DNA from 4 places in the Streptomyces sp. NBC_01410 genome. Region 1 is predicted to be linked to each of the others. Evidence: riboswitches for the same ligand, from Rfam matches in the RefSeq annotation. Region 1 holds a riboswitch; each other region holds the start of a gene.

The links. Region 1 has a riboswitch for cyclic di-AMP ahead of OG741_RS33160 (peptidoglycan DD-metalloendopeptidase family protein). Riboswitches for the same ligand answer to the same signal wherever they lie in the genome.
Region 2: linked by a shared signal. The riboswitch ahead of tgmA (putative ATP-grasp-modified RiPP) and the one ahead of OG741_RS33160 (peptidoglycan DD-metalloendopeptidase family protein) in region 1 are both predicted to bind cyclic di-AMP.
Region 3: linked by a shared signal. The riboswitch ahead of OG741_RS19235 (M23 family metallopeptidase) and the one ahead of OG741_RS33160 (peptidoglycan DD-metalloendopeptidase family protein) in region 1 are both predicted to bind cyclic di-AMP.
Region 4: linked by a shared signal. The riboswitch ahead of OG741_RS29515 (M23 family metallopeptidase) and the one ahead of OG741_RS33160 (peptidoglycan DD-metalloendopeptidase family protein) in region 1 are both predicted to bind cyclic di-AMP.

Annotation. Positions count from the first base shown of each region.
Region 1 is NZ_CP109530.1:7,238,636-7,246,327, reverse strand. Features, by position in the region: gene OG741_RS33175 (TetR/AcrR family transcriptional regulator) at 1-109, shown strand, start outside; gene OG741_RS33170 (carbohydrate kinase family protein) at 219-1,097, shown strand; gene OG741_RS33165 (SGNH/GDSL hydrolase family protein) at 1,147-1,938, opposite strand; gene OG741_RS33160 (peptidoglycan DD-metalloendopeptidase family protein) at 2,111-3,076, opposite strand; cyclic di-AMP (ydaO/yuaA leader) riboswitch at 3,081-3,236, opposite strand; partial or broken gene OG741_RS33155 (GH36 C-terminal domain-containing protein) at 3,645-3,854, opposite strand; gene OG741_RS33150 (tyrosine-protein phosphatase) at 3,977-4,789, shown strand; gene OG741_RS33145 (DUF6126 family protein) at 4,802-4,957, opposite strand; gene OG741_RS33140 (helix-turn-helix domain-containing protein) at 4,950-5,537, opposite strand; gene OG741_RS33135 (aspartate aminotransferase family protein) at 5,598-6,983, opposite strand; gene dxs (1-deoxy-D-xylulose-5-phosphate synthase) at 6,980-7,692, opposite strand, start outside.
Region 2 is NZ_CP109530.1:2,866,993-2,874,684, reverse strand. Features, by position in the region: gene OG741_RS13180 (SCO5918 family protein) at 9-320, shown strand; partial or broken gene OG741_RS13175 (DMT family transporter) at 485-1,417, opposite strand; gene OG741_RS13170 (LysR family transcriptional regulator) at 1,530-2,435, shown strand; cyclic di-AMP (ydaO/yuaA leader) riboswitch at 2,932-3,087, shown strand; gene tgmA (putative ATP-grasp-modified RiPP) at 3,193-3,405, shown strand; gene tgmB (ATP-grasp ribosomal peptide maturase) at 3,416-4,348, shown strand; gene OG741_RS13155 (cupredoxin domain-containing protein) at 4,363-4,782, opposite strand; gene OG741_RS13150 (leucyl/phenylalanyl-tRNA--protein transferase) at 5,001-5,789, opposite strand; gene OG741_RS13145 (amino acid adenylation domain-containing protein) at 5,786-7,692, opposite strand, start outside.
Region 3 is NZ_CP109530.1:4,214,438-4,222,129, forward strand. Features, by position in the region: gene trmB (tRNA (guanosine(46)-N7)-methyltransferase TrmB) at 1-119, shown strand, start outside; gene OG741_RS19230 (PrsW family intramembrane metalloprotease) at 180-1,514, shown strand; gene OG741_RS19235 (M23 family metallopeptidase) at 1,701-2,750, opposite strand; cyclic di-AMP (ydaO/yuaA leader) riboswitch at 2,762-2,918, opposite strand; gene OG741_RS19240 (PP2C family protein-serine/threonine phosphatase) at 3,197-4,360, opposite strand; tRNA gene OG741_RS19245 (tRNA-Met) at 4,529-4,602, opposite strand; gene OG741_RS19250 (hypothetical protein) at 4,653-5,888, opposite strand; gene OG741_RS19255 (RNA polymerase sigma factor) at 6,194-7,432, opposite strand; gene OG741_RS19260 (YciI family protein) at 7,429-7,692, opposite strand, start outside.
Region 4 is NZ_CP109530.1:6,414,344-6,422,035, forward strand. Features, by position in the region: gene OG741_RS29505 (pitrilysin family protein) at 1-162, shown strand, start outside; gene OG741_RS29510 (M16 family metallopeptidase) at 159-1,547, shown strand; cyclic di-AMP (ydaO/yuaA leader) riboswitch at 1,778-1,942, shown strand; gene OG741_RS29515 (M23 family metallopeptidase) at 1,955-2,725, shown strand; gene OG741_RS29520 (GntR family transcriptional regulator) at 2,923-3,600, shown strand; gene OG741_RS29525 (HPr family phosphocarrier protein) at 3,772-4,053, opposite strand; gene OG741_RS29530 (GNAT family N-acetyltransferase) at 4,160-7,105, shown strand; gene OG741_RS29535 (DUF5998 family protein) at 7,143-7,692, shown strand, end outside.

The sequences.
Region 1 (7,692 bases):
CTCGTACGCGGGATCGCTCTCGCGCGCCGCGATGCTGGAGTGGACCGACGAGGCGCTGGCCCGTGAGCTCGGTGTGGAACGCGAGGCGCTGACAGCCGTCGCTCGCTGACCCCGCCCGCCGCTACGCCGACCCGGCTGGGCAGTCATACTGGGCGACTGTGTCTCACCCCTCGCAGCATCAGCAGACCGATCAACTCCCCTACAACACACAGGATGTGCTGGTCGTCGGCGGCAGCGGCGTCGACACGGTCGTCCGCGTCGACTCCCTGCCGGTTCCGCTCGTCGACTCCGTCGGCGTCGGCCCGATCCGCGAATGGCCCGGCCACACCGGCGGCAATGTGGCACTCGGGTGCCGGGCACTGGGACTGAAGGTCACGCTCCTCGACTACATCGGCGACGACTGGCCCGGACGCCAGGTCCAGGACCGGCTCGCCGCGGGCGGGGTGGACTTCGAGCCGCTCATCTCCCCCGCCGGTACCCGGCGCGCGGTCAATCTCGTCGATCCCTCGGGCCGCCGGATGTCGTTCTACGACGCCCGCGATCCTGAGGAGTTGCGCATGCCGCGCGAGGTCTACCTTCCCCATCTGCGCCGGGCCCGCCATGTCCATCTCTCGATCGTGAACTTCGCGCGGTTCCTGTACGACGACATCGAGAAGCTGGGCGTCCCGGTCTCCACCGATCTGCACGACTGGGACGGACTGGCCGACCACCACCGGGAGTTCGCGCTCCGCTCGGACCTGGTCTTCCTCAGTGCGGCGGGCGCGGGCGAGCGGATCGCGTCGGTGATGCGGGAGATCCTGCGCGACGGACGGGCCGAGGCCGTGATCGCGACGGCCGGTGCGGGAGGCTCGTATCTGCTGACCCGCGACGGCAGCAGCACCCCGCGGCCGGTCCCCGCGGTGGCGCCGCCCGCCCGGGTGGTGGACTCCAACGGCGCGGGCGACGCGTATGTCTGCGGCTTTCTCTACGGGCGGCTGGCGGGCCGTGATCTGGAGCAGAGCGCCCGGCTCGGCGCGCTGGCGGGCGCGCACGCCTGTACGGGCGAGGGCAGTACGGCGCTGATCGGCGCGGCGGAACTCCTGGCGGCACAGATCTGACAGTCAGCTGCGGGGCCGCCGGACCGACCCCGTGTTCACCCCGCCGCTGTCACAGGGGCAGCAGATTCGGCCGCTTGGCCTCCACGTGGTCGCCGGAGCTCTCGCCGCGCAGCCGGCGGCCGATCCACGGCACCAGATGCTCCCGCGCCCACTGGATGTCGTCGCGGCGCACTTCGAGCGTGCCACGGGGCGGCAGCGGCGGCCACGGCTGGTCGGGGTCGGCGGGCACCTCGATGCCGAGGACCTGGGCGGCTCGCAGCGCGACCCGGGTGTGCCCCTCGGGCGACAGATGGAGCCGGTCGGCGTCCCAGGCGCGCCGGTCCTGGACGGACCTGAGCGACCACAGATCGAGTACGGGACAGTCGTAACGGTCGGCGATGGCCCGTACATGCGCGGTGTACATGGCGATCTTGCCGCGGAGATGGCGCAGCACCGGCACGCCGCGGGTGTCGAAGCCCGTGGTCACCATGACCGTCCCCACGGCGCCGGTGAGGTCGGCGACCGCGCGCTCGAAGCGCTCGGCCACGTCGTCCGGGTCGGTGCCGGGCCGGATGATGTCATTGCCGCCGGCGCAGAACGTCACGAGGTCCGGGGCCAGTTCCCTCGCCCTTGGCACCTGTTCCGAGACGATCTGGTCGAGGAGGCGCCCACGTACGGCGAGGTTGGCGTACCTGAAGGTGTGCTCCGGCATCCGGTCGTCGAGCAGGACCGCGAACCGGTCCGCCCAGCCGACGTACATCCCGTCGGGACCCGGGTCGCCGACGCCTTCGGTGAAGCTGTCACCGATCGCCGCGTACGACCCGAATCCGCCGCTGATCTCTGTTCTCGAATCGTCTGCCACAAGTACTGATCCTCCCCTTACGTATGTGACCTACGCGACCGTAAGGAGGGGTTGACGAGGGGTGATCTTTGCCACCGCCCAAGATTCGTCCAGGGCGGAATACGCCGCGTCCCCCCGCGCCGCGGGCTGCGGCACGAGGGGACGAGAGCGTGATCGCCGCGTCGGACGGGCGTCAGACGGTGACGCCGTGCTGGCGCAGGTAGGCCAGCGGGTCGACGTCCGAGCCGTAGCTCGGGCCGGTGCGGATCTCGAAGTGCAGGTGCGGTCCTGTGGAGTTGCCGGTGGAGCCGGAGAGGCCGATCTGCTGGCCGCCGCTCACGCTCTGGCCGGCGGAGACGGCCAGGGAGGAGAGGTGGGCGTACTGCGAGTAGCTGCCGTCGCCGTGCTGGATGACGACCTCGTTGCCGTACGCGCCGCCCCACCCGGCGGAGACGACGGTGCCCGGGCCGACGGCCTTGACCGTGGTGCCGGTGGAGGCCGCGAAGTCCACACCGGTGTGGTAACCGCTGGACCACATCGAGCCGGAGAGGTGGTACGGCGTGATGACGGTCGCGCCGTCGAGGGGGGTCGTGAACCCGGAGCTGCTGGTCTGCGGGGCGCTCTTCGCCGAGCCGGAGTCCGTGGAGGCCTTGGAGGCGGCCTTGGACACGGTCTTGGCGGCGGCCTTGGTGACAGCCTTGGACGCGGTCTTGGCGGCGGTCCGGTCCTGGCTCTTCTCGCGGTGCTGCGACTTCTCGGGAGCCTTCGCCTTCGCTGTGGTGCCGAGGGTGAGCTTGAGGCCCGGGTGGATCAGCGAGGGGTTGTCACCGACCCGCTCGCGGTTGTCCTGGTACAGCTTCTTCCAGCCACCGCGGACATTGTGCTCGTCCGCGATCTTGGAGAGATAGTCACCGGCGACGACCGAGTACGTCGTGGGTGCGGCGGCCGGCTTGTGCGGAGCCTTGTACGCGGCGGGTGCCGCGGCGGCGGTCACTGCCGTGTGCGACGAGGTCGCGACGGGGGCGGTCTTGCCCGCGGCGTGGGCCCCGGTGGCACCCATGAGCGGGATCGCGATGGCGGCGCCACTTGTGCCCGCTGCGACGAAACCGCGGGTGATCGGGCTGGTCTTGGGACGGCGGTGCTTACCCTTTGCGGGCATGGCGCTTTCCTCTCCGGCGCCGGCGAGGTGAGCTGTCGGGTTCGGGCTGGAGATGCCCGGCCGCGCGGTTGCGCTGCTTAACCCCGAGCCGTTCCGGAAGTGCGGAATCGGCGTACTACCTGGGTCCCCCGCTCCTGCCACACGTGGGTGGGTTCGAATTCCGGGCGGCGGCAGGATTTGGCGGTCCGTCCGGATTGCCGTGAACGTAAACGAGCCGAGCCGAAAGGAACAAGCTGCCGCAATTACGGATCACGAGTCGGCGTGATATCGCCGGAGAATTCCCGTTACGCTCCGTCTATCAATGATCTTCCCCGCCCCGCCAGGCAACGGATTTCGTATCCGTCACGCCACCACACACCGTGACAAATATGATCCTGCTCACGACGCATGCCCCATCTCCATTGCAGACGGGGCAGGTTATGTCGAACCGTCCAATTCGGACAGAAGCACCATTTGATGACTATCGACCGATCAGGCTCACTTTTCCCTCGGATCTGCCATTACCGAGAAATTCCCCGGCGGCCGATTGTCCCTTTTCGGGCGTATTCTCCGTACCTGTCGGTCACGGTTACCTCTGCCCGAGCCGCCGCAGCCGGATCACCGTGGCGTCCAGATCACCCCTGAGTCCCGTGTGCAGCCCGTGGTGCAGCAGTACCGACCCACGGTGCAGGGCACCCGTGTCCGGGCACGCGTAGACCGCCGCAGGATCGAGACCGCGCAGCCTGAGCCGCGGCGGCTGTTCGCCGTAGTGCTGCGCCTGGAGCCAGGCGAGGACGACGTGTGGAGTGCGTAACTGCTCGCCGACAGATCGAAATGATTGCCCGCTAAAGCGATGTCGTATCGTCGGGAAAGCGCCATCGTCGGCGAGGAGCGCCGACGGCAGTCACCTCAGGAGCCCACGTGACGCAGCAACTGCCGCAGGCCCCCTCGACAGAGCCCGAGCTGACCGGAGTGCGCAATTTCCGTGATGTGGGCGGCCTGCCGACCGTGGACGGCAGGCGGGTGCGGCACGGCCGGCTCTTCCGCAGCGGTCATCTGGCCCATGCCACCGAGTCGGACGCCTCGTTCCTCGCCACGCTCGGTCTGCACACGATCTTCGACTTCCGCAACGCGGCCGACATGCGCCTTGAGGGCCCGGACGTCGAGCTGCCCGGCGTGCGCAATGTGAATCTGCCGCTCACCGACCCGGCCGACGGCGCGGAGTTCTGGAAGATGGTCCGGGACGGCGATCTCGACCAGCTGCGCTCGATCCTCGCGGACGGGAAGGCGGCCGGCCGGATGTCGGCGTCGTACCGGAGGATCATCAAGGAGCGCACCGCCGAGCACAGCAGGGTCCTGCACGCGCTGGCCGAGGACAGCGTCCCGGCGCTGATGCACTGTGCGGCGGGCAAGGACCGCGCCGGTCTGTCCATAGCGGTCTCGCTGCTCGCGGTCGGTGTCGAGCGGGACGCCATCGAGGCCGACTACCTCAAGTCCAATGACCCGCACCGCCGTTATCTGGTCCGCCGGGGCGACAATTCTCCGGCCGCGATGTCCCCCGAAGTGATGCAACTGCTCGCCCCGCTCTTCGACGCGCGCGCCGAGTATCTGAACGCGGCCTTCGAAACGATCCAGCAGACCTGGGGCGACACCGAGCGCTACCTCAGCGAGGGCCTGAACGTGAGCGCCGAAACCCGCGAGCGGCTGCGCGAGCGCCTCCTCGACGAGGCGTGAGCCACCGGCCGCCTAACTCTTGTCGCCGAGCGTGAACAGCAAATACAGGAACGCGGCGAACAGATGGCCCGCCACCAGATAGGCGAAGAGCCGGATCACGAGTCCTCGGGGGAACTTCCTCTCTTCATTGTGCTGGGACATGGCGGGCCTTTCGCGTGTGTCAGGCATGCGGATGGATGTCGGGGCTCTGCAGCAGCGTGTGTACGAACAGGAGCTCCGCCCCTTCGCGTGTGGCCGCGGCGATGCGGTGCGGGGTCTGGGAGTCGAAGTGCGCGCTGTCCCCGGGGCTCAGCTCGTGCACGGCGTCCCCGAGCGCCAGCCGGAGCCGCCCGTCGAGCACGTACAGCCACTCCTCGCCCGGGTGCACCCGCACCAGGTCGCCCTGGGATCCGTACGGCACGACCAGCCGCAGGGCCTGCATGGCCCGGCCGGGGCCCCCGGCCCGGTGGTAGGTCCAGCCGTCGGCCGACGAGGGCTCGTTGCGCCCGGCGCGGATGATCGGCTCGCGCTCGGGCGCCGACTCGCCGAGGAGTTCGGCGACGGTCGTACCGTAGATGCGGGCGAGACCCAGCAGCATCGGCAGCGAGGGCTGGCGGCGGCCCGTCTCGAGCCGGGACAGATGGGCGGGGGAAAGCCCCGCGCGCTCGGCGGCGGCCTCCAGGGTGAGACCACGGCGGCGGCGCAGTTCGCGCAGCCGCGGTGCGACATCGGGCAGCCCGTCAGCCGCCGCTGCGGCAGGATTGGTCATACGTCCATTGCGCCAGGATGCTGCCTCTGAGACAAATTTCTTGCCCCAGAGGCAAAAGGATCAGCGATTCGCGACAGCCTGCTTGACCAGGGTCTTGCCGAAGTCCCACATCAGCCCGCCACCGCCGTGGGCATCGTCCATCACGGCCGTGAACGCCTCCACGAACCGTTCCACCTCCCGCTCGCCGATGGTCAGCGGCGGAATCAGCTTGATCACTTCCATATGGTCGCCGGAGACCTGGGTCAGGATCCGGTGCTTCTGCAGCAGCGGCACCACGACCATCTGCGCGAACAGGCCCTTGCGGGCCGCCTGAAGCATGGTCCAGCGGCTGCGCAGCTTGATCGAGTCAGGCCGGCCGAACTCGATGCCGATCATCAGGCCGCGACCGCGCACCTCGTGCAGCAGCTCATAGCGGTCGACGAGCGCGGCAAGGCGGGAGCGCAGCAGATCTCCGGTCACCCTGGCGTTGGCAACGATCTGCTCGTCCTCGATCACCGAGAGCACCGCGAGCCCGGCGGCCATCGCCTGGGCGTTGGATCCGAAGCTCGCCGAGTGCACAAGGACCCGGTCCATCGAGGAGTAGACCTTCTTGAAGATCCAGTCCTTGCCAAGAGTGGCCCCGACAGGTACGTATCCGCCCGAGAGCGCCTTCGCGACACAGACCAGGTCCGGCTCGACCCCTTCCTCGTGCTGGTAGGCGTAGAAGTCGCCGGTCCTGCCGAGGCCGGTCTGCACCTCGTCGGCGATCAGCAGGGCCTTGTGCTTGTGAAGCAACTCCTGGGCCGCGTAAAGGAATCCGGGCGGGGTCGCGTGCACCCCCTTGCCCTGGACGGGCTCCACGACGAAGCCCGCCACATCGCCGCGCTTCAACTCCCGCTCCAGCGCGGCCAGATCGCCCATCGCGATCGCGGTGTCGGGCAGCAGCGGCGCGAATCCGTCCCGGAAGCCCGCCTCGCCGTTGACCGACAGGGACCCGGTGGTGAGCCCGTGGAAGGCGTGGGAGCAGTAGACGACCCTCGGCTTCCCGGTCGCGTACCGGGCGAACTTGAGGGCGGTCTCCACCGCTTCCGTACCGCTGTTCCCGAAGAACACCCGGTCCAGGTGCGGGCTGTGCGCCAGCAGCTTCTCGGCGAGCAGTCCCGGCAGCGGCTGGCAGTCGAAGCGGGTGAGGTCGGCGAGTGAGGCGTCCAGGACGTCGTGCAGCGCTTTGCGTACGACGGGGTGGTGCCTGCCGAGCCCCATCACCCCGAAGCCCGCGAGCATGTCGAGATAGTCGTTGCCCTCGGAGTCCCAGAAGTACGCGCCCTCGGCCCGCTCGTAGACCTTGTCGAAGCCGATGGTGTGCAGCATGCGCGGCAGCTGGTGGTTGAGATGTCTGGCGTGCAGCTCGTAGCGCTCGCCTCCGCGCTCGGCGAGCAGCTGGGCCAGGTCGAACTCCTTGCTCATTGACCGTTCTCCTTGACTGCCATGGCAGCGCTGATCCGTCCCGCGATCTCCACCGGCGTGAGCCCGATGTCGGCGAGCACCTCGCCGCGCTTGGCGTGGGCGAGGAACTGCTCGGGGATACCGAAGGTACGCAGCGGCACATCGACGTCCGCGTCCCGCAGTGCCTGCCCGACGGCCGAACCGACGCCGCCGTTGCGGCTGTTGTCCTCGACCACGGCCACCAGCCGGTGCTGGGCGGCGAGCGGCGCGAGCTGTTCGTCGACGGGCTTGACCCAGCGCGGGTCCACGACGGTGCATGCGATGCCGCGCCCCCGGAGCAGTTCCACGGCCTGCAGACATACCGACGCCAGGGCTCCTACGGACACCACAAGCACCTCGGGCTCGATGTCCCGGTGCAGTACGTCCATCCCGCCGATCCGGCCGATCGCCTCGACCGGTGCGCCCACGGACTCCTTCGGGAAGCGCAGCACGGTGGGCGCGTCACTGACGTCGACGGCCTCGCGCAACTCCTGGCGCAGCCGTTCGGCGTCGCGCGGCGCGGCGATCCGCAGTCCGGGTACGACCTGGAGGATCGACATGTCCCACATGCCGTTGTGGGAGGGCCCGTCGACGCCGGTGACGCCCGCGCGGTCGAGCACGAAGGTCACTCCGCACTTGTGCAGGGCCACATCCATCAGCAGCTGGTCGAACGCCCGGTTGAGGAAGGTGG
Region 2 (7,692 bases), 4.4 Mb from region 1:
GAGGCATCATGCGCTGTGTCATCGCCCGCTTCCCGTTCGACCTCACCAAGAGCGGCGTACTGGAATCGATGAAGGGCATCAGGCCCGAGCAGGTCTTCGGCGAGTCCGTGATCATCGGCCGCCGCACCTACCCCGTCAAGCAGGTCGGCCAGATCGTCACACGCCAGGACCGCCGCGATTTCAGCGCCGGCGAAGTCCTCCGGGCCATGACCCAGCTCGGTTTCACCTGCCGCGGCCTTCCCCAGGCCGCCGCGCCCACGCGCGTCCTCAACCCGTTCCAACAGGCTTCCGCGATGCTCGGCGCCCCCGCGGTCGTCTGACCGACGGGCAGGCGCGAGCCGCCACCAAAACAGCGGTGAGGGCCCGATCGGCATGCGCCGGTCGGGCCCTCACCGCATACCGGCGGCTTCTCGAAGCGGCGGGGGTCAGTGGTCGGAGTAGCTGAAGTCGCCCATGGTCCAGGCACTGACGTCCTCGATCGCCACGCGGTACAGGCCGGTTCTTCGGCAGCAGCCACAGCTTCCGCAGCCGCCCCCCGCCGCCGGGTCATCCCCACACCCGCCAGCACCACGGCCATCCCCAGCACCACCCGGACGCTCAGGTCCTCGCCCAGGACGACCGCCCCCAGCAGCACGGACACCACCGGCAGCAGATAGCCGACCACGGCGGCGTTGGTCGCGCCCTCGTCGTTGATGATCCGGTAGGTGAGGTGGAAGGTGATTGCGGTGCAGAAGACGCTGAGGACGACGGCCGCGACCAGGACCGTCGGGCCGGGGTCGATCGACTCCAGGCCGCCGATCGGCACCGCGAGGGCGGTCAGTCCGCTCGCGGCGACGAGCTGGGCGGCGGAGAGCGAGATCGTGGCCGTGCCCCTGCGGACCAGGGTGCGGCCCATGTACGTGAACGCGACGGCGTAGCTGGCGGCGGCGCCCAGGATCGCGAGGGCGCCCCAGCCGGTGGCGCCGGTCGTCTGCCAGGGGGCGAAGATGACGATCGTGCCGGTGAAGCCGAGCAGAAGACCCGCCAGCCGTACGGGCCGCAGCCCGCGCTCCGAGCCGAGGGCGAGACCGAGGGTGATCGACCAGAGCGGGGTCGTGGCGTTCAGGACGCCTGCGAGCCCGGAGCCGACGGTCTGCTGGCCCACGCTGAACAGGGCGAACGGCAGGGCGTTGCAGAAGAAGGCCGCGACGACGATGTGCCGCCAGGCGGCGACGCCTCTCGGCAGCCGGTGCCCCGTCGCGTAGCAGGCGACGACGAGGACGAGCGCACCGAGGACACAGCGCGCGAGCGTGACCTGGAGCGGGGAGAGCCCGCGCAGCGCCAGCTCGGTCCAGAGGAAGGTCGAGCCCCACAGCAGGGCGAGCACGGCCACCCGTAATCCACCCCACAGGCCCCGCGCACCGCTGTTGTCGCTCATGGCGTTTCCCCATTCTCGTTCGGTGGGTTTCTCGTCGCTGTCCTACGAAGGTGCCTCAGCTAAGATTTGAGGACAAGCAAATGGTTCTACTCATACTGTTAACCTGTGCTACATGCTTGATGTGAAGCGACTGCAGGTCCTGCGCGCGGTGGTCACCAGCGGTACGGTCACCGCCGCCGCGGCCCACTTGGGCTACACCCCGTCCGCCGTCAGCCAGCAGGTGGCGGCGCTGGAGAAACAGGCAGGTACGGCGCTGCTCGAGCGGGTCGGCCGCGGGGTGCGCCCCACGGCGGCCGGGCTGCTGCTCACCGAGCACGCGGCGCTGATCGGCTCGGCGGTCGCCCAGGCGGAGACCGCGCTCGCCGACCTCCGCGCCGGACGCACCGGCCGGCTGTCGGTCCGCTACTTCGCCACGGCCGGCTCCACGCTGGTGGCGCCCGCCCTGGCCAGACTCCGCGCCGAGCACCCCGGCGTCCGCGTCGACCTCGAACTCACCGACCCGGAGGACCCGTTCCAGGAGGTGGCGCGGGGCCGGGCCGACCTGGCCGTGGTCGTCCAGGCGCAGCACCGCACAGGCAACGGCTTCCGGCTCGTCCACCTCCTCGACGACCCGTACGCGGCCGTACTGCCCCACGGCCATCCGCTCGCCGGCAAGGAGGTGATCGACCTGCACGAGTTGTCCGGTGAGCAGTGGGTCGGCAGCGAGCCCCCCGGCCCCTGCCTCGAACCCGTCATCGACTCCTGCGCGGCGGCCGGCTTCAGCCCCGACTTCGTCATCCAGAGCGAGGACTACGCCACCGCGCAGGGCTTCGTCGCGGCCGGTCTCGGCGTGGGTCTGATGCCGCGGCTCGGGCTGCGCAACCAGCACCCCGGTGTCGTCGTGCGCCCGGTCCGCAACCCCGAGCCGCTCCGGGTGATCTCGGCCGCCGCCCGGGAGACCGCCCTCGAACAGCCGGCCCTGCGCGGCCTGTTGGACGCGCTGCGGGACGCGGCCGCCACCGCCGACCCCGCCCGATGAGCCCCGGTCGGACTGACCGCGGCCTACGGGGTGCGGGTCTGCGGCGGGGGCGTAAGGGGCGCATGTCAGGCGCCGTGCGCGCTGGGTACGGCGGCCAGGGTGAGGTGACCACGCTGGCGAAGATCTCCTTGCCGTGCTGCCGGGCGCTGATCCGCACCTGGTCGGGGTCCGCCAGTTGCTCGGCCTCCACCCCGCCACTTCACCCAGCCGCCGCGCGGGACGCAGCCGATGGCCGCCCGCCAGACGCGCTGTGGTCGCGGGTCGACACCGTCATAGCAGCCTGGATTGTCCACACGCAAACGCCTGCACGCATCCCCCCTTACCGGGGGTACCGGGCGTACATATCACGAACTCCCCTGTAGGAAAAGCCAGTTGATGCAAGTCCGCTTGTGGAGACCTTGTGCTCGAACACAAGGTCCCCCTAACGTGCTCGGCGTTCGGAGAAGTCGAACACCGCGCGGCCGGACCGCCGAATCCTGCCCCCGGCGCGCGGCAGCACATCACCACACCGCAGGCAGGAGCGGGGGACCCACTTGCGCCGTACGGGACAACGCGTATCCGGCGGCTTGGGGTGAAGCCGTGAGAACCACGGCCGGGCAACTCTCCAGCCCGAACCCGACAGCTCACCTCGCAGGCGTTCGGAGTAGGAGCCACCGTGATATCCGCAGTCGGAAGACACCGCGTCCCACACCCCCACGCCACCACCCGCCGGCTCGACGGCCCCATCGACGCCGAAACCGCAGCAACCGGCGGCACCGTGGTCTCGACGGGCTGGGACGCGAGACCGTTCGCACTGAACTACGCCCGGCCCGCCGTGAACCCGCCGGCCGTGGTCCCCTACGCCTATGACCCCCTGCGTCAGTTGAACGTCCTGCCCGACGGCCGCCCGGCCATCAGCGACCGCGACCTGCTGCTGGCGTGCGGCACCACCACGTCCACCGCCGGTTCCCAGACGCACTTCGATGACTGACGGTCGCCCCATGACCGTGCTCGTACTGACCTGCGAGGAGGACGTGACCGCGGACATGGTGGTGTCCGTCCTGGATGGAGCGGGAGTCCCGGTCGTACGCCTGGATCCTGCCGATCTCCCGGGCCAGGTTGCCGTGTCGGCCGAATACGTGCGGGGCGACTTCGACGGGCACCTGTCGGCCGGTGGTCGTGTGGTGAGCATGAGCGGACTGCGCTCGGTCTGGGTACGCAGGCCCGGCCGTCCGGCAGCGCGTGCCGCCCATCAGTCCGCATGGCTCACCGCCGAGGCCGAACAGGCCCTGTACGGAACGCTGAACTGCACAGGGGTGCGCTGGATGAACCATCCGGCGGCCGCCGCGCAGGCCCGCTGGAAACCGTGGCAGCTGCGCGTCGCCCACCGCAGCGGCTTCGCCGTACCCCCCACGCTGATCACCGGCTTTCCGCGGGTTGCGCGCGAGTTCGCCGCCCAGTACCCGGACCTCGTCGTGAAGCCGGTTTCGGGAGCGCATCCCGGCGACCCGGCGCTGGCACTGCCCACCACCCCCGTCGGGCCGGACGCCGACTTCGGCGCGGTGACCGCCGGCCCCACGCTCCTGCAGCAGCGCGTGCCCAAGCGTGCGGACATCCGGCTGACCTGTGTGGGGGACGAGCTGTTCGCCGCGCGGCGGGCGTCCGACCCGGACGAGGTGGACTGGCGTTTCGCCGACAACGGCGGTGCCTGGGCTCCGGCCGAGGTACCCACCCGCATCGCGAAGGCGGTCGGCGCCTATATGTCGCTCGCCCAGCTCGCGTACGGCGCCTTCGACTTCGCTGAGGACGGTGACGGCACCTGGTGGTTCCTGGAGTGCAATCAGGGCGGGCAGTTCGGCTTCGTCCAACTGGAGACCGGTCAGCCCATCGCCGAAGCCGTCGCAGCCTGGCTGGCTTTGGGTCCTGCGGTGTGAGCCGACCCGGGGCGTCAGCTCACGGTGAGGGTGCCTTTCATGTTCGTGTGGATGGTGCAGATGTAGGGATAGCTGCCGGATGTGGACGGAGCGATGAAGGTGGCTGTTTCGCCGGGATCGATGTCGCCGGTGTCGAATGGCTTGTCCCCGGTGGCGGTCAGGGTGTGCGTGACCGAGTCCTGGTTCTCGACGATGACCTTCGTTCCGGGGCGTACCTGAAGTGTCGCCGGGATGAAGGTGAAGTTCTTGATCGCGATGTTCGCCGCGCCGACGTTGGAGGTGCTTGGGGCGGATGAGGCGCTGGTGGTTGCGGGGGTGGCGGTGTCATTGCCGTTGCCGTCGCCGTTGCTCGAACAGCCGGCCAGGGCAAGCAGGACGCAGGCTCCGCCCACCCTGAGGGCGGTGTGGACCCGGTCCGGATAGGTGAGTGACATGCCGGGCGGACCTTTCCGACGAGGGATGCCGTGGTCTGGGCGCGGCTGGTGATCGGCCGCCGCATTCAGGTTCGCCGTCCTCGGTGGCGCTCGCCAGGGCGGTACCGCCAGTCGCGGTGCCGTTCACCTGAATGCCGACGGGAGCCGCGCTTCATCCCGGGCGGGCGGGGGAGCGCCGACATGGTTCACCCAATGGGTGAGCGACGCGACGGGCGCGGTCAGCCCGGTCCCCTCGGCTGGGCGAGGCGGCCGGCCGGCAAGGTGGCGGTGGGTATCGGGAGGCTGCCCGGCGCGGTGCCGCGCAGGTCCCGCACGTATTGCTCGCGCGGTACGAGATGGGCGCCGAGGCCGCGGACGTGCGGGCTGTCCCGCTGCGCGTCGAGCAGCGCGCCGCCCGCCTCTGCGAAGCGCGCCGCGAGGTCGGACACCGCGACCTTCGAGGCACCGGGACGGTGGAAGAACATCGAGTCCATGCTGAAGACCGGTCCGACCTGGAGGCCGAAGACGCCGCCGACCACATCGCCGTCCTCCCACACCTCGACGCTGTGGGCATGACCCAGCTCCTGCAGGCGGATCAAGCTTGCGATCAGCTCTTCGGTGAGCCACAGGGGGTCGCGGTCGGCGCCGCATTCGCGGACGACCTGCTCGAACCTCTGGTCCAGGCTCGTCGACCACGGCAGCTGGTTGCGCACCCGCCGGGCGAGGCTCCGGCTCAGGTGCGCGGCCGAGACGGGCAGTACCGGCCTGGGGTCGGGCGACCACCAGGAGACGGCGTAGGGATCGGCCGATTCCTCCCCCACGAGCGGGATGTGGCCCTCTTCGACCTGATCGGCGAAGACCACCTCGTTGAGGACGCGGGTGTACTCGTCGGACGCCGGGAACGGATAGACCCCGGCGCGGTATGCCGCCAGGAGGCTGGCGGGACTGAGGTCGGCGGAGAAGGCCACCGGACCGTCGGGCGCCGCTTTGCGTACGTCCAGCGCCTCCCAGTCGGGGCATCGGTTCACCACCGTGACGCTCCGTGCCCTTGGCTGTTCCCGGGCCGGACGTAGTCGGCCTGGGAAAGGTAGTCGATGAAGCGGTCCATCATCTCCGCGTCCACCGGCGGAATGTCGATCCCGGCGTCCGTCAGCGCCCGTTCCGCGTTGTCGCGGGTGAACTCCGGGAAAACGCCCTGGAAGTACATCTCGCTCACGGTGATGTCGGCGCGGCTGCAACGGTCGACGAAGAGCGGGACGAACGGGGTTATCGGGTCGGTGGGGTGCCCGGCCGCGTACTTCACCAGAACGGCTATCCACTCGGCGTAGGGGATCTCCTGGACCGGGTAACCGCGCTGGCGCAGGCGCTCGGCGAGTGAATGCAGCAGCGTGGAACGGGGGTTGGTGAGGTGGTAGACCTCGCCGCGTGCGGGATGGTGGGTGGAGATGTGTCCGATCGCGCGGGCGAGGTGGTCGGCCGGCAGGAAGTCCAGCGTCAGCCGGACGTCAGGGCACAGCCCGGTCCGCGCGATGAAGCCGAAGAGGGCGGCCAACTCGCTGCTGGTGTTCATCACGCTGGTTCCGCTGCCGCCCGTGATGTCCATCAGGCGGTAGATGGCGACTGGCAGGCCCGCATCGGACGCCTTCTTCAGCAGCGCCTCGCCGACCCATTTGGCCTCCACGTATCCCACCGACAGATAGTCCGGGAAGCGAAGCGGCGTGCTCTCTGTCACCTCGCGCACCCCGGCCGGCCCGAATCCGGCGAGCACCGCCATGCTGGAGGTGAAGTGGACGGGGACTGCCCTGTCGGCGGCGAGGCGGATGATCTCGTATGTTCCCTCGACGTTGGCCGCGCGCAACTCGTGGTACGGGTAGATGAAGTTGACCTGGCCGCCGAAGTGGTAGACGGCGTCGATGGTCGACCCCAGCTCCTCGAACAGGCCGGGAGGCAGCCCCAGTCCGGGCTTGGCCAGGTCGCCGACGACCGGCTGGACACGCTCGCTGGACAGATCGCTGAGGACGTACCGCTTGTGACTCGCGCGGATCCTCTCCATGCCGTCGAGCTCGTCGGAGGCCCTGACCAGACACAGGATCCGTCCCGTCGTCCTGCGCAGAAGCTCGTCGATCATGTACGCGCCGCAGAACCCCGTCGCCCCGGTGAGGAGGACGTCGCCGGGTTGCTCAGGGTGCGGAGCCGGCGCGTCATGGCCTATCGCCGGAACGCTCCGATCGGTCTCGGCGGCGAAGTCGACGCTCCCGCCTTCCGGGTGGGCCAGTGTGCCGGCACGTGCCTGGCGCACGGACTCGGTGAAAGCGGCGAGCATCGGCTGCCGCAGCAGTGAGCGGGTCAGCTCGCGGATCTGTGTGACGCCGATGCCGAAGATGACGCGGGTCCGGGCGAGCATCTCCATGGCCAGCAGCGAGTTGCCGCCCAGCTCGAAGAAGTCGTCGTGCGGACGGACGTACTCCACACCCAGGATCTGGCCCCACAACTGGGCCATCCCCTGCGGCACCGGGCGGTCGTCGGCGGTGGGCGTCGTCGCCGCGGGCTTGGGTTCGGGCACGGCCTTGCGGTCGAGCTTTCCGCTGGGCGCGACGGGCAGTTGTTCCACCGCGTGGAAGGCCGCCGGGATCATGTAGCCCGGCAGGACCTCGGCGAGTGCCGACCGCAGCCGCGTGCGCAGCGCCGCCTCGCCGCCGGCCGGCGGTGCGGCCAGCGTGTAGTACGCGATGAGGTGCCGGTCGCCGTTGTCGCGCGCCCGGGCCACCACCATCGCCTGGCCGATCTCCGGGTGGGAGACGAGCGCGGCCTCGATCTCGGCCGGGTCGACCCGGAACCCGCGGATCTTCATCTGGTCGTCGACCCGGCCCAGGATTTCCAGGTTGCCGTCCGGGCGCATGCGGCCCAGATCCCCGGTGCGATACATCCGGT
Region 3 (7,692 bases), 3.0 Mb from region 1:
ACGGCGGCTTCGCCCCGCGCCCCGCCTTCCGGCCGCTCACCCGGTTCGAGGGGCAGGGCCTGGACAAGGGTCACAAGGTGCACGACCTGCTGTTCCGCCGCGTGTTGGAGTCGGCGTAACCCTCGGTAGTGTGCCGTGCACCATCGCCAGGTGTCAGTGTGCCTCGTTAGGGTCATCAGGTGTCCGAGTCGTTTCCGCAGCACCTCCCACCGCATCCGGCGGTCCCGGCCTTCGACGAGCAGCCGCTCTTCGATGCCGTGCCGGAGCGCGCCCGCTGGCGGTACAAACCGCGGCGAGCCTCCCGGCTCTGGCGCAGCAAGGCGGTTCGGGCCGGGGTCGTCATCACCCTGCTCGCCCTCTCCGGGCTCGTCATCCTGGCTCTCGTACGCGAACAGACCGGCACCCACGGCTTCCTGGTCGGACTGGGCCTCGCCACCCTGCCCGTCCCGCTTCTCGCCGCGGCCTTCCGCTGGCTGGACCGGGTCGAGCCGGGACCCTGGCGGAATCTGCTGTTCGCGTTCGCCTGGGGCGCCTTCGCCGCCGCCCTCGTCGCGATCATCGCGAACACCTTCGCGACCCGCTGGATAGCCACCGCGACCGCCGACCCGGCGAGCGCGGACACGCTCGGCGCGACCGTCATAGCCCCGGTCGTCGAGGAGAGCGCGAAGGCCGCGGCGATCTTGCTGATCTTCACCTTCCGCAGACGGGACTTCACCGGGATCGTCGACGGCGTCGTCGTTGCGGGCTTCACCGCGACCGGTTTCGCCTTCACCGAGAACATCCTCTACCTGGGCAACGCCTTCGGTGAGGACCAGGAGATTGGCACCTCGGGCCTGGCATCGGTGACCGCGGCGACCTTCTTCGTACGTGTCGTCATGTCGCCGTTCGCGCATCCGCTCTTCACCGTGCTCACAGGCATCGGCTTCGGGATCGCGGCGCTCGCCGCACGGCGCCAGCGGTTCCGGCGGATCGCGCTGCCGCTGCTGGGCCTCGCCCTCGCGATGGGCATGCACGCGCTGTGGAACGGCTCGGCGTCGCTCTTCGGCCCGTTCGGCTTCTATGCCGTGTACGGGGCTTTCATGGTCCCGGTCTTCGGGCTGCTGACCTGGCTCACGATCTGGACCCGGCAGCGCGAACTGCGCACGATATCCACCGAACTGCCCGCATACGCGGCGGCCGGCTGGCTGACGGCCGACGAGCCGCGCGCGCTCTCCTCGATGCGGGCGCGCACGATGGCCCGCGACATCGCCCGCCGTACGCACGGACCGGCCGCGGCCCACGCCGTCTCGGAGTACGAGCGGTTCGCGACGACCTTGGCGTTTCTGCGCCACCGGGCTCAGCGCGGCACGGCGGGCCCGGACTTCATGGAGCGCGAGCAGGAACTGCTGCACCACCTGTGGCAGCGCAAGGAAGTCGCGTCTCCCGCGCTGAGCTACGCCGCGCGGGCGACGGGCCGGGTATGGACCCCGCCCCCGCACCGCGACTACGGCGGCTACAACCCGTACCGCTCCTAGGCCGGTACGGCCTGCTCCGCCTGCGTGCAGTACGCGACCGGGGCAGGAGAGACCGGCAGCCCTGGCGTCGGGGGGTGAGCGCCAGAACTGCCGGCGTTCAGGGGAGTGCGGAGCACCGCGCACATGGGGGCATCCGCAGAACGCCCCCTCGCGCCGAGCGGCGGCGCGAGGGGGCGCACGGAGAAATCAGACGGTCAGGCCCTTGTCCCGCAGCCAGGCCATCGGGTCGATCCCGGTCCCGCCCGCCGTGTGGACCTCGAGGTGCAGATGCGCGCCGGTCACATTGCCGGTCGCGCCCACGCGCCCGATCGTCTCGCCGGTCGACACCTTCTGGCCGACGCTGACCGAGATCGAGGACTGGTGGGCGTACCAGATCTCCGTGCCGTCCTCGAGCTCCAGCACCGTGCGGTAGCCGTAAGACCCGGACCAGCCCGCCGACTTGACGGTGCCGCTGTGCACGGCCTTGAGGGGCGTGCCCGTCGGGGCCGCGAAGTCCAGGCCGGTGTGGTAGCCCGAAGACCACATCGATCCGGCCTCGCCGAAGGTGGAGGTGATCGTGTACGAGGAGGTCGGCAGCGCGTAGCTCGCGGCGAGCTTGGCGAGGCGCTCGGCCTCCGCCTTCTCCGCCGCGGCCTTCTCGGCGGCGAGCTTCGCCGCCTCGGCCTCGGCCTCCGCCGCGGTCTGCTGGGCCTTCGCCTCGGCCGCTGCCTTCTCGGCCGCGAGCTTCTCCGCGGCCGCCTTGGCCTCGGCGTCCGCCTCGGCCCGCTGCTGATCGGCCTGCTGGAGGATGCGGGCGCGCAGCGCCTCACCGGCGGAGCCCTGCGCCTCGGCCCTGGAGCCGGTGCCGGTGTCAGCGGCGAGCGTCGCCGAAGTGAGCGGAGCGGTGTTCCCGGCGTCGGCGTCCGAGGACTCGTCGGACATGAACGAGCCGACGCCGGGAAGGGACTTGGCGTCGGGCAGGTTGTCCGAGATCGAGTCGGGGAGCGATATGGAGACCGGCGGCTTGCTCTGCGCGGTGGCCATGCCGCCCGCGCCGACCGCGGCGATCACACCGACCCCGAGCACCGTGGAGCTGCGGGCGAGTCCGCCGCGCTGCTTCATCACACGGTGCCGGCCGCGCACCGGACGGACGGAGTCCTCGGTGGGGTTCCACTCCTCCCATGCCCGCTCTGCCACCTCGTCGCCGAAGAAGTCAGTTTCGAAGGGTGCTGTCGGGGCAGGTTTGTTGGACGCCACTGAGGCGTGCTCCTTTCCTTCCTTCTCGCCTACCGGGTTAGCTGACGGGTTCGGAGCAGGAAGGTCTCCTACGGGCGCTTCCGCCGCGGACAAGAGCGGCAAAAGATGCCCGATTCACCCCAATTGGTGGTTCCCCGGTTCCCTTGCGGAATTCGGCGCGTGCGCACGGTGCCGCCTCTTGCGACGACTGGGACGACCGCGCTGCGTTATCGAACGTTAATAGACACCGGGGCCCGATTCCAAGCTGTTCCGACTGATCATTAACAACATCGCCGGGACTTAACCGGACACAAGCGCCCGGAGTGGGGTGAGTTGATCGCCCCTCATGCACCATCCGCCATGTCCCGTCACCTGACGGTGCATCAAATGTTATGCGGAGGGGTGCCTCTCGATTACGTACCGTTCCCAACCCCGTCCGGCTTCACGACGCCGGGCCGCCAGAGCCTTCACTCGCCGCCCTGATCCCCGCCGTCCCGCCCGCCCGCGCCGATCACGGGCACGGTCCTGCGGCGCTCCTGCTGCCCCTCCGCGGGGCGGCTGACCGCAAGCAGCGCCATGTCGTCCGTCGAGCCGCCACCCGTATGGCGTCGTACGTCGTCCACCAAGGCGTCCAGCAGCTCCTCGGGCCCGGGGAACAGCCGCCCCGCCAGCCGCCGGCCCGGGTCGTAGAAGACGCCGCTCCTGTCGCGCGCCTCGGACAGCCCGTCCGTATAGAGAAGCAGCGTGGCCCCGGGGGGCAGCCGGTGCGCGTCCGAGCGGTCCGGCCAGATCCCGAGGCCCATACCGAGCGGCAGCGCGGCCTCGGTCGGCTCCAGGATGTTCACGTTCCCGTCCGCGTACAGCAGGAGCGGCTCCGGATGGCCCCGGTTCACGATCCGTACGACACGATCACCGCGCGGGATCTCGGCCAGTACGGCGGTGGTGAACCCCTCGACCGCGTCCAGGTTGTGCCGCGCGCCCTCGCGCACCAGCGCCCGCTCCAGCCGCGCGGCGACCCCTTCCAGCGAGCTCTCCTGCTCGGCGGCCTCCCGGAACGCCCCGATGACCACGGCCACCGCCTCGACCGCCTGCATGCCCTTGCCCCGTACGTCCCCGACGACCAGCCGCACCCCGAAGGGCGTGTCCTGTACGGCGAAGAGGTCGCCGCCGATGAACGCGTCCGCCTGCGCCGCCTCGTACCGCGCGGCGACGTGCAGCCCCCCGATCCGCTCCGGAGGGGTCGGCAGCACGGCGCGCTGCGCGGTCTCGGCGATCACCCGGGCCGATGCGAGGCGCTGGCTGCCGAGCCGTACGACCCGGTTGATCAGCAGCGCGAGGCCCGCGACGGTGATCACAGTGGTCAGCTCGGTGAACGCCGTGATCTGCGAGAGGGTGTGGTTGTAGAAGTGCAGCCCGGTCACGCCGAGGATCGCCGCGATACCGACCAGCAGGGTGCCGACCCAGGTGAAGATGGGGGCCGCGATCAGCGGCGCGGCCGCGAACAGCGGGACCGCGGTGAACCGGGGCGGCGTCGCGAGGTCGAAGATCGCGCCGCCGACGATCATCAGGGCGGGCAGCAGGCGGACGAATCCGCGGGAGATGTCCGCTCCGCCCTGCTCTGGCTCGGCCACGGGTGCTCTCCTGCCCGGTCCCACACGGCTGCGGACGGTACCGCGCCCTTCCCAGGCTGGCCGTAGCCGCGCCGGGCGGCGAGTCGCCGTCGGCCAACCGAGCGATGCTCGGAGCCGGTACACGACAGTGGCCCGGCACTCTGTCGAGTGCCGGGCCACTGTCGTCAGTAGCGGGGACAGGATTTGAACCTGCGACCTCTGGGTTATGAGCCCAGCGAGCTACCGAGCTGCTCCACCCCGCGTCGGTGAACACCACCTTACGCCATCCGGAGCAAGATCAAATCCATTTTGTTCAGCGGCGCCGCAGACGCAGTGCCGTGAGGGCTCCGCCGGCCGCGATCAGGACGGCAGCGGCAATGGCCGCGTACCGGGTGGAGCCGGAGGATCCGGTGTTGGCGAGGGCTCCGGTGGTGGTGACGGGGGTGTTATCGCCGGCCACCGCCGTGGCCGAGGAGGACGGGGTCACAGAGGGCGTGGCGGAAGCGGTCGCGGAGGGCGTGGCGGACGGCGTCGCCGAGGGCGTCGCGCTCGGCGAGGTGGTGCCGCGCTCGGGGGCGACGGTGATCCTGCCCTCGGCCCCCAGGAACGGATGGGTGTTGCCCTCGGTCAGCCCGGTCGTCGCGCGCAGCGTGAGCTTGACCGGCTTCTGGATGCCCTTGAAGTCGATGACACTCACGCGAAGCCTGGTGCGCTTGTAGATGTGGCTCTTGCTGACGTCCGCCGGCTGCCACTTCTCCTCGCCCTTGAACTTCTTGACCTTGGTGTACTTGCCGTCCTCGCCCAGTTCCTCGATCACCAGCTCGGGGATCTTCACCGTGGAGCCGGGCTCCTCGGCGACCTCCAGGATGGTCCTCAGGTCGGAGTCGAACGTCACCCCGCCCTTGAGCTGGTGGACGATGTCGACGGTGCCCGCTGTGCCGGGCTTGATGGGAGCGTTCTCGTCGGTCTCGAGCATCATCGAGGCGGGCCCCGTGTTGATCTTTGGGCTGGCCTCGAAGACCAGGGTGTCGTCCTGTTCGCGCTTGGTGTTCTCGGCGAGGTCGTCTGCCAGGAACTTCAGATTGCCGTTGTTGGAGGGGTAGTTCTTGCCGAGGCCGACGGAGACCTTCCAGCTCAGCTCCCCCTTGGCGGGCACCGAGAAGGAGGCGCTCTTGCCCTTCGCGGCCGGGTAGAACACGCCCTGCGCGCCCGTGCCCTCCTGGCTGACGAACTCGTCGGTCGCCGGGGCGTTGACCGGCTGCACGTCGAAGACGACGTGCGAGGCCGCGATGGGGCTCGCGCCGTCCGTGTCCCCGATCAGCCACGGCTGGAAGTCCACCGGCTTGTCCGCGGAGTTCTTCACGGTGAACGTGAACGTCTCGCTCGCCACGCCCCGGGTCAGCGGCCCGGCCGGCGCCGGAGTGCCCAGCTCGATGGTGAGGGGCTTCTGGGGGGCCACCGGGGCGGCGTGGGCGCTGAGCGGGACAAGCGCGGTGCCGACGGCGGCGGCGACAGTGAGCGCGGCGGCGGAGACGAAGCGAGCGGACATGGTGGACTCCCCCCAAGGAATCGACTAGGGGCCTGACTGCCGCTGGATGGGCAGCAGTCGGCCGAGAGAGCAACGCGACAGAGCGCGCCGCGGCAGGCGGTGGTACGGGATGAGAGAGCTCGCGTGGCGAGCCGCATCAGAACTCGCCTTCCGTCCTGCCCTGTTCGGTCCCGGCTAACGGCGATGTGCTCATCCTCACCGCTCAAGATCAGCCGGGCAATCCCCGTACTGTCACCACTCTGCAACAGCGAACGGAAGCCGGAAATCCGCCTCTGACCTGCGGGTTGTCCAGAGACACGGGGAAGCTACTTCGGGGGCAGCAGCCGGGCCGCCCGCATCTGGAGATAGCGCGTCTCCGGGACGCTGAGCGTGCGCCGGGCCGCCAACTGGTAGGCGGCCCTGGCTCCTTCGGCATCCCCCGCCTTCTCCAGCAGATGCGCCCGTACGGCGTCCAGCCGGTGATGCCCCGCCAACCGGTCCTCCAGTTCGGCCACTTCGGCGAGCCCTGCCTCGGGACCGTGCACCATGGCGACGGCCACCGCACGGCCCAGCTCGGCCATCGGCTCGGGAGCACGGCGTACGAGCAGGTCGTACAGCGCGAGAATCTGCGGCCAGTCGGTGTCCTGCGCACGCGCCGCCTCGTCGTGCAGGGCCGCGATCGCCGCCTGCAGCTGGTACGCCCCCGCCGGTCCCTCCGACAGGGCCTCCTCCACCAGCGCGGTCCCCTCGGCGATCGCCTTCGCGTCCCACAGGCCCCGGTCCTGCTCGTCGAGCGGGACGAGCTCGCCGTGCGGTCCGGTGCGGGCGGCGCTGCGGGCGTCGGTGAGCAGCATCAGGGCGAGCAGCCCGGTCACCGCCCCGTCGCTGGGCAGGAGTCTGCGCACGGCCCGGGTCAGCCGGATCGCCTCACCGGCGAGGTCGGCGCGGTGCAGATCCCTGCCGGAGGTCGCCGTATAGCCCTCGTTGAAGATCAGGTAGAGCACCTGCAGCACGGCGGCGAGCCGCTGATCGCGGTCCTCGGGCCCCGGCTGCCGAAACGCCACGCCCTTGATCTTCTGTTTGGCCCTGCTGATGCGCTGCGCCATCGTCGCCTCGGGCACCAGATGGGCGCGGGCGATCTCGGCCGTCGTCAGACCGCCGACCGCGCGCAGGGTGAGCGCGATCTGGGCGGCCGGGGTCAGTGCGGGGTGGCAGCACAGGAAGAGCAGCGTGAGCGTGTCGTCGTCGGATGGCGCGCGGCTCTCCCCGGGCGCGGGCGCGGTGAACGCGTCCCTGGGGGTGAGCGCGGCGACGGTCTCCTCGCGCCTGCGCCGGGCCTCCTCGCTGCGCAGCGCTTCCGTGAGACGGCGGGAGGCGACCTTGATCAGCCACCCGCGCGGATTGTCGGGGAGCCCCGACTCGGGCCACTGCTGCGCGGCCGCGAGCAGCGCCTCCTGTACGGAGTCCTCGGCCAGGTCGAAGTGCCCGTACCGCCGCACCAGCGCACCGAGGACCTGCGGCGCGTGCAGGCGCAGCAGGTCCTCGATGCAGGACCCACGTCTCACAGATCGCCTCCCTCGTCGAGGATCGGCCGGATGATCACCGGGTAGGCGGGCGTCCCCTCGGGCACCGGGCAGGTCGCGACCCGCGCGGCGATCTCGGTGACCCGTTCCAGGCTCTCGCAGTCGAGCACCCAGTAGCCGGCGAGCAGCTCCTTGGTCTCGCTGTAGGGCCCGTCGGTGATCACGGGCCGCCCGTCCTCGCCGAGGCTGACGAACCGGGTCTTGGCGGGCTCGGCGAGCCCCTGGCCGTCGACGAGCTCACC
Region 4 (7,692 bases), 820 kb from region 1:
CAGCTGGCGCTGACCGCCGTGCAGCGGGTGCTCGAGGTCACCGCCGAGGAGGTGCAGGCGGTCGCCAAGGCGCGGCTGCGCCCCGACAACAGGGCGGTGCTGGTGTACGAACCCGTCTCGGCGCCCGAGGGAAGCAACGAAGAGGAAGAGGCGGACCAGTGAGCGACGCTGCCGTGACGATGACGTACCACCCGCAGCCCACGGCGGGGGAGGCCAGGCCCTGGGCGTTTCCCGCCCCCGAGCGCGACACACTGGACAACGGCCTGACCGTGCTGCGCTGCCACCGCCCCGGCCAGCAGGTGGTGGCCGTCGAGCTCTCCCTCGACGCCCCGCTGGACGCCGAGCCCGAGGGCATCGACGGCGTCGCCACGATCATGGCGCGCGCCCTGTCGGAGGGCACCGACAAGCACACCGCGGAGGAGTTCGCCGCCGAGCTGGAGCGCTGCGGCGCCACCCTTGACGCGCATGCCGACCACCCCGGCGTCCGGGTCTCCCTGGAGGTCCCGGTCTCCCGGCTGCCCAAGGCGCTCGGCCTGCTCGCCGAGGCCCTGCGCGCGCCCGCCTTCGCCGACAGCGAGGTGGAGCGGCTCGTACGCAACCGCCTCGACGAGATCCCGCACGAGACGGCCAACCCGGCCCGCCGCGCGGCCAAGGAGCTCTCCAAGGAGCTCTTCCCGGCCGCCGCCCGTATGTCGCGCCCCCGCCAGGGCACCGAGGAGACGGTGGCCCGGATCGACTCCGCGGCCGTGCGTGCCTTCTTCGAGGCGCACGTCCGGCCCGCCACAGCCACCGCGGTGATCGTCGGAGACCTCACCGGGGTCGACCTGGACGCCGTTCTCGCCGAGACCTTCGGCACTTGGACGGGCGACAGCGCCAAGCCCCGCCCCGTACCTCCGATCACGGCGGAAGACACCGGCCGCGTGGTCATCGTGGACCGCCCGGGCGCCGTGCAGACCCAGCTGTTGATCGGCCGGATCGGCGCGGACCGGCACGACCGCGTATGGCCCGCGCAGGTGCTCGGCACGTACTGCCTCGGCGGCACCCTCACCTCGCGCCTGGACCGCGTGCTGCGCGAGGAGAAGGGCTACACCTACGGCGTACGGGCCTTCGGCCAGGTGCTGCGGTCCGCCCCGGACGGCTCGGGCGCCTCGATGCTGGCGATCAGCGGCTCGGTGGACACGCCCAACACCGGACCGGCGCTGGACGACCTGTGGAAGGTGCTGCGGACGCTCGCCGCCGAGGGGTTGACCGACGCCGAGCGTGACGTCGCGGTGCAGAACCTGGTGGGTGTCGCGCCGCTGAAGTTCGAGACGGCCGCGTCCGTCGCGGGCACGCTCGCCGACCAGGTCGAGCAGTTCCTCCCGGACGACTACCAGGCGCAGTTGTACGTGCGGCTGGCCGAGACCGGCACCGTGGAGGCGACGGCGGCGGCCGTCAGCGCCTTCCCGGTGGACCGTCTGGTCACGGTGCTCGTCGGAGACGCCTCGCAGATCGAGGAGCCTGTCAGGGCGCTGGGTATCGGCGAAGTGACCGTTGTCACCGGCTGATTGCCCCTCGCGCGATCCGGACAACTCCGGCTGAACCCGGCGCAACAGACAAGCGGAACCCCGGCATCCAAGCGGTGCCGGGGTTCCGTGCTATGTCCGGTTTATTGCGGAGGCTGCCTGTCTGCCCTGTGGGATGCACGACAAAAGGGCCTGTCTGTTTGGTGATTGAAAGTCGGCCCGCCTAGCGTCGGTCCGGCTGTTCGCCAGTAGCCCGTCGCATCCGCGGCATCGGACAGCCATCGCCGAGTCCCCGTCTGGCGCGAGCCTGGGGAGCCGGGGACCCACTCAGTCCCTGGGGTGAATCGGACGCCTTCGTATCCGTACGGAGGGGCCCGTAGGAGACCTTCCTGCTCCGAACCCGTCAGCTAACCCGGTAGGCGAGAAGGAAGGAAAGGACCAGCCACTTCATGGCGTTCACCCGTGCCACCGGGAAGCACCGTGCCCCGAGCCGCCTGTCGCGCAGGAGCGCGAACATGGCGGGCGCAGCGGCCCTTGCCACCACCGGCGTCATCGGAACCCTCGCTTCCCCGGCGCTCGCCGCCACCCCGGGCATGGCCCCCGTCGAGGACACCGGCCTGACCCAGGTCGTCACCGCCGACACCCTCGCGGACCAGATCGCCGACCAGGCCGCCGCCCAGAAGCAGGAGGCCGCCGAGGCCATCGCCAAGGCGAAGGCGGCCGAGGAGGCCAAGCGCAAGGCCGAGGCCCGCGTCAAGGCCGCCCGCGAGGCCAAGGAGCGCGCCGCCCGCGAGGCCGAGCGCAAGCGCCTCAACTCCTTCGTCGCGCCGATCAGCGGCTCGTACGTCTCCACGGGCTACAAGACCGGCGGCGCCGTCTGGTCCTCCGGCAGCCACACCGGCATCGACTTCCACGCCGCCTCCGGCACCACCGTGCACGCGGTCGGCTCCGGCACCGTCGTCGAGGCCGGCTGGGGCGGCGCTTACGGCAACAACGTCGTGATCAAGATGAAGGACGGCTCGTACACGCAGTACGGCCACCTCTCCTCGATCTCGGTCTCGGTGGGCGAGAGCGTCACCCCGGGCCGGCAGATAGGCCTCTCCGGCGCGACCGGCAACACCACCGGGCCGCACCTCCACTTCGAGGCACGCACCGGCCCCGACTACGGCTCCGACATCGACCCCCTCGCGTACCTGCGCGCCCACGGCGTCAGCGTCTGAGAACAGCAGAACAGCGCCCGAGCGCGGGCGCGCGAGAAGGCCCCGGCTTCCTGCCGGGGCCTTCGGCGTTCGGAGCCCTGGCCAAAAGATATCCATGGATTCCCGGGTGCCATCGGAAAATCCGGCCCACTGCAATAGAGTCACCGAACAGACGCCAATCGGCTGCGTTTCGCGCGGATTAAAGCGGAGGTTCGGTCATGCGCATTCCCGCGCACTCGGTATGCACGGCGATCCGCGACGACATCGTCTCCGGTGTATTCGAGCGCGGCAGCCGGCTCACCGAGGAGCAGCTGGCGCGCCGCTACGGCGTCTCCCGGGTCCCGGTGCGCGAGGCCCTGCGCACCCTGGAGTCCGAGGGCTTCGTCACCACCCGCCGGCACGCGGGTGCCTGTGTCGCCGAGCCCACCGAGCAGGAGGCGGCCGACCTGCTGGAGGTCCGGATGCTGCTGGAGCCCCTCGGCGCGGCCCGCGCGGCACAGCGGCGTACGGAAGCGCACCTGAAGGTCCTGCGCGGCCTGGTCAGGCTGGGCCAGGAGCGCGCACGCCGCGGCCAGGGCGAGGACCTGCGCTCACTGGGCGGCTGGTTCCACGAGACCCTCGCCCAGGCCTCCGGCAGCCCGGGGCTGATCGCCCTGCTCACCCAGCTGCGGCACAAGATCGCCTGGATGTACGCCGTCGAACAGCCCGCCACGCCCGTGGACTCCTGGGCGGAGCACGGCGCGATCGTGGACGCGGTGGCGCGCGGCGACGTGGAGCGGGCCCGCGCGCTGACGGCTGTGCACGCGGAGCGGGCCGCGTCGGCGCACCGGCTGCGCCGTCCCGAGCGGGTGAGGACTTCGCAACATGCCGTAAACACCACGAGCGTCCGCCATTAACAGGCGCGCCGTATACAAAGGGAAGGATATTCGCGGGGCTTCTTTTCTGCTGCCCGAATTCATGGAGCCGGGCGCGGAAATGAACGTCGGACCGGAAAATGTGCACAGCCGCGGTCGCCCCAATTCGGGAGACCGCGGCTGCGTGCCGCCGGGCGCATTCTGCTCAGCCGCTCAGACCGTTTCGGGAAGCTCCTCGAGCCCCTCGGCGACCAGCTTGGCCAGCCGGTCCAGGGCCGCCTCGGCGCCGTCCGCCTCGGAAGCGAGCACGATCTCCTCGCCGCCCTGCGCGCCCAGGCCGAGCACGGCGAGCATGGAGCCGGCGTTGACCGGGTTGCCGTCGGCCTTGGCGATCGTCACGGGGACGCCGGCAGCCGTGGCGGCACGGACGAAGATGGAAGCGGGGCGGGCGTGAAGGCCCTCGGCCCAGCCGACATTGACGCGGCGCTCAGCCATGGTGTTGCCCTTCAAGTCTCAACGGTTGTCTAGACCAGTCTCTCATGTGTCGCGGCGTGCTCCCGAACCGACCCGCGACCGGTGGGTGAGCCGTACGCTTTCACACATGCAGACCCAGCCGGATCACGCCTACCCCGATCACTGGGAGGCGGACGTGGTGCTGCGTGACGGCGGTACCGCGCACATCAGGCCCATCACCACCGAGGACGCCGAGCGTCTGGTCAGCTTCTACGAACAGGTCTCCGACGAGTCGAAGTACTACCGGTTCTTCGCGCCGTACCCCAGGCTCTCCGCCAAGGACGTCCACCACTTCACCCATCACGACTACGTGGACCGGGTGGGTCTGGCGGTCACGGTCGGCGGCGAGTTCATCGCCACCGTCCGCTACGACCGCATCAACGCGGAGGGCCGCCCCGCGAGCTCCCACCCGTCTCCCACCGCCACCCTTGCCGGAGGGCGCTCCGCGCCCGCCCCTCCCGTCTCCGACGAGGCGGAGGTCGCCTTCCTCGTCCAGGACGCGCACCAGGGGCGCGGTGTCGCCTCCACCCTCCTGGAGCACATCGCGGCGGTCGCCCGTGAGCGGGGCATCCGGCGCTTCGCCGCCGAGGTGCTGCCCGCCAACAACAAGATGATCAAGGTGTTCCGGGACGCCGGGTACACACAGAAGCGCAGCTTCGAGGACGGCTCCGTCCATCTGACCCTCGACCTCGAACCGACCGCCGAGTCCCTCGCCGTCCAGCGCGGCCGCGAGCAGCGGGCGGAGGCGCGCTCCGTGCAGCGTCTGCTCGCACCGGGGTCGGTCGCCGTCGTCGGCGCCGGCCGCGCGCCGGGCGGCGTGGGGCGCACCGTGCTGCGCAACCTCCTGGAGGCCGGGTACGCGGGCCGTACGTACGCCGTGAACCGCGCCCTGTCCGAGGATCAGCGGGAGATCGACGGTGTCCCCGCCTTCCGGTCCGTGGGCGAGATCGGCGAGCCGGTGGACCTCGCGGTCGTCGCGGTCCCCGCCGAGCGGGTGCCGGAGGCGGTCGCCGACTGCGGCGAGCACGGCGTCCAGGGTCTGGTTGTCCTCACCGCCGGATACGCCGAGAGCGGCGCCGAGGGACGTGAGCGGCAATTCGAACTGGTCCGGCAGGCTCGCTCGTACGGCATGCGCATCATCGGCCCGAACTCCTTCGGCATCATCGGCACCGCGGAAGCCGTCCGGCTCAACGCCTCGCTCGCGCCTGAGTCCCCGGCCCCCGGGCGCATCGGCCTGTTCACCCAGTCGGGCGCGATCGGCATCGCCCTGCTGGCGGGCCTCCACCGGCGCGGCGCGGGGCTCTCCTCCTTCATCTCGTCGGGCAACCGCGCGGATGTGTCGGGCAATGACTTTCTGCAGTACTGGTACGAGGACCCGGACACCGATGTCGTCCTGCTGTACCTCGAATCGATCGGCAACCCCCGCAAGTTCACCCGGCTCGCACGGCGTACGGCGGCGGTGAAACCGGTGGTCGTGGTCAAGGGCGCCCGCCACAGCGGCAGCGAGCCGCCGGGGCACGCGGTGCCGGTGACCCGGATCCCGGACGCCACGGTCGGCGCGCTGCTGCGCCAGGCGGGCGTGATCCGCGTCGACACCGTCACCGAACTCGTCGACGTGGGTCTGCTGCTGGCGGGCCAGCCGTTGCCCGCGGGGCCGCGCGTGGCGATCCTCGGCAACTCCGAGTCCCTCGGGCTCCTCACGTACGACGCCTGCCTGACCGAGGGGCTGCGCCCGCAGCCGCCGCTCGACCTGACGACGGCGGCGACGCCCGCGGACTTCCGTGCGGCTCTGGCCGAGGCGCTGAAGGACGACGCGTGCGACGCGGTGGTGGTGACGGCCATCCCGTGGGTCGGCGAGAACGGCGTCACGGAGTCGGGCGACGGCGAGGTCCTGGCCGCGGCCCTGCGCGAGGCCTCGGACGCGTCCCCGGCGAAGCCGGTGGCGGTGGTCCATGTGGAGATGGGCGGCCTGGCGGAGGCGCTGGCGGCGGCGTCGAGCACGCGGACGACGGAAGCGCCCGCCACCACGACCGCTCCCGCCCCGCCCCCCAGCGCTCCAGCCCGTTCCGCCACCGCTCCCGCGCCACCTCCGGCGCCGACCGCGCCCCCCGTGTCGGCGGCCGCCCGCTATGGGGCCCCCGCCCCCGCGGCCGCCCCGCACGACTACCGCATCCCCGCCTACCCCGCCGCCGAGCGCGCCGTCCGTGCGCTCTCCGAGGCCGTGAAGTACGCCCAGTGGCGCCGCAACGCCGCCGACCCCGGCAAGGTCCCCGAATACGAGGACATCGACGAGCCCGGTGCCGCCCGCCGGATCGAGGCGCTCCTCGGGGGGCACGACGACCCTCGCGCGCGCACGCTCGCCCCGGACGACGCCCGCGCGCTGCTGGGCCGGTACGGCATCGACGTCCGGCCCACCCTCCCGGCGCCGGGACCGGATGCCGCGGTTCGCGCCGCCGGACAGCTCGGCTATCCGGTGGCCCTCAAGACCACCGCCCCGCACCTGCGCCACCGCGCCGACCTCGGCGGCGTACGGCTCGATCTGGCCACCGAGGACCAACTGCGCCAGGCTTACCGGGAGCTGACCGAGACCTTCGGCAAGCCGGAAGAGCTGCAGCCCGTCGTCCAGGCGATGGCACCCCGCGGGGTGGACACCGTCGTCCGTGCCGCCATCGACCCCGCCGTCGGCGCGGTCCTCTCCTTCGGGCTCGCCGGTGCGGCCTCCGAACTGCTCGGCGACACCGCCCACCGGCTCGTTCCCGCCACCGACCGTGACGCGGCCGAGTTGATCAGGGCCATCCGGACCGCGCCCCTCCTCTTCGGCTGGCGCGGCTCCGCGCCCGTTGACACCCCCGCCCTGGAGGAGCTGCTGCTCCGGGTGTCACGACTGGTTGACGACCACCCGGAAGTGGTCGGGATCAGCCTCGAACCGGTCGTTGTCGCTCAGCGAGGCCTCTCCGTGCTCGACGCCTCCGTACGCCTCGCGCCACCCCCCGCCCGCACTGACCTGGGCCCCCGCCGACTCCCCAGCTACTGAGCGCTCACCGGCCCTGCGGGCCCGTAGGATGGACCGCATGGCGAAGACCGGTACGACGACCCAGGGGCTGCGCGCGGCGATCGAGCGCAGCGGCTATTACCCGGCCCTCGTGGCCGAGGCGGTGGAGGCCGCTGTCGGTGGCGAGCAGATCGCGTCGTACCTGGTGCACCAGGAGACGACGTTCGACGCCAACGAGGTGCGTCGCCATGTCACCGTCCTCGTCCTGACGGCCAACCGCTTCATCGTCAGCCACACCGACGAGCAGGCCGCCGACTCCAGCTCCCCGACGCCGTACGCCACGACCTCGACCGAATCGGTCAAGCTCGGCCGGATCTCCTCGGTCGTGGTAAGCCGTGTCGTCGCCAACCCCGAGTCGTACGCCCCCGGCACCCTGCCCCGCGAGGTCGTCCTGACCATCGGCTGGGGCGCCGTCTCCCGGATCGACCTGGAGCCCGCCGCCTGCGGGGATCCCAACTGCGACGCCGACCACGGCTACACCGGCAACTCCACCGCCGACGACCTGAGCCTGCGCGTGAGCGAGGCCGGCGACGGCCCCGACGCTGTCCGCCAGACGCTGGCCTTCGCCC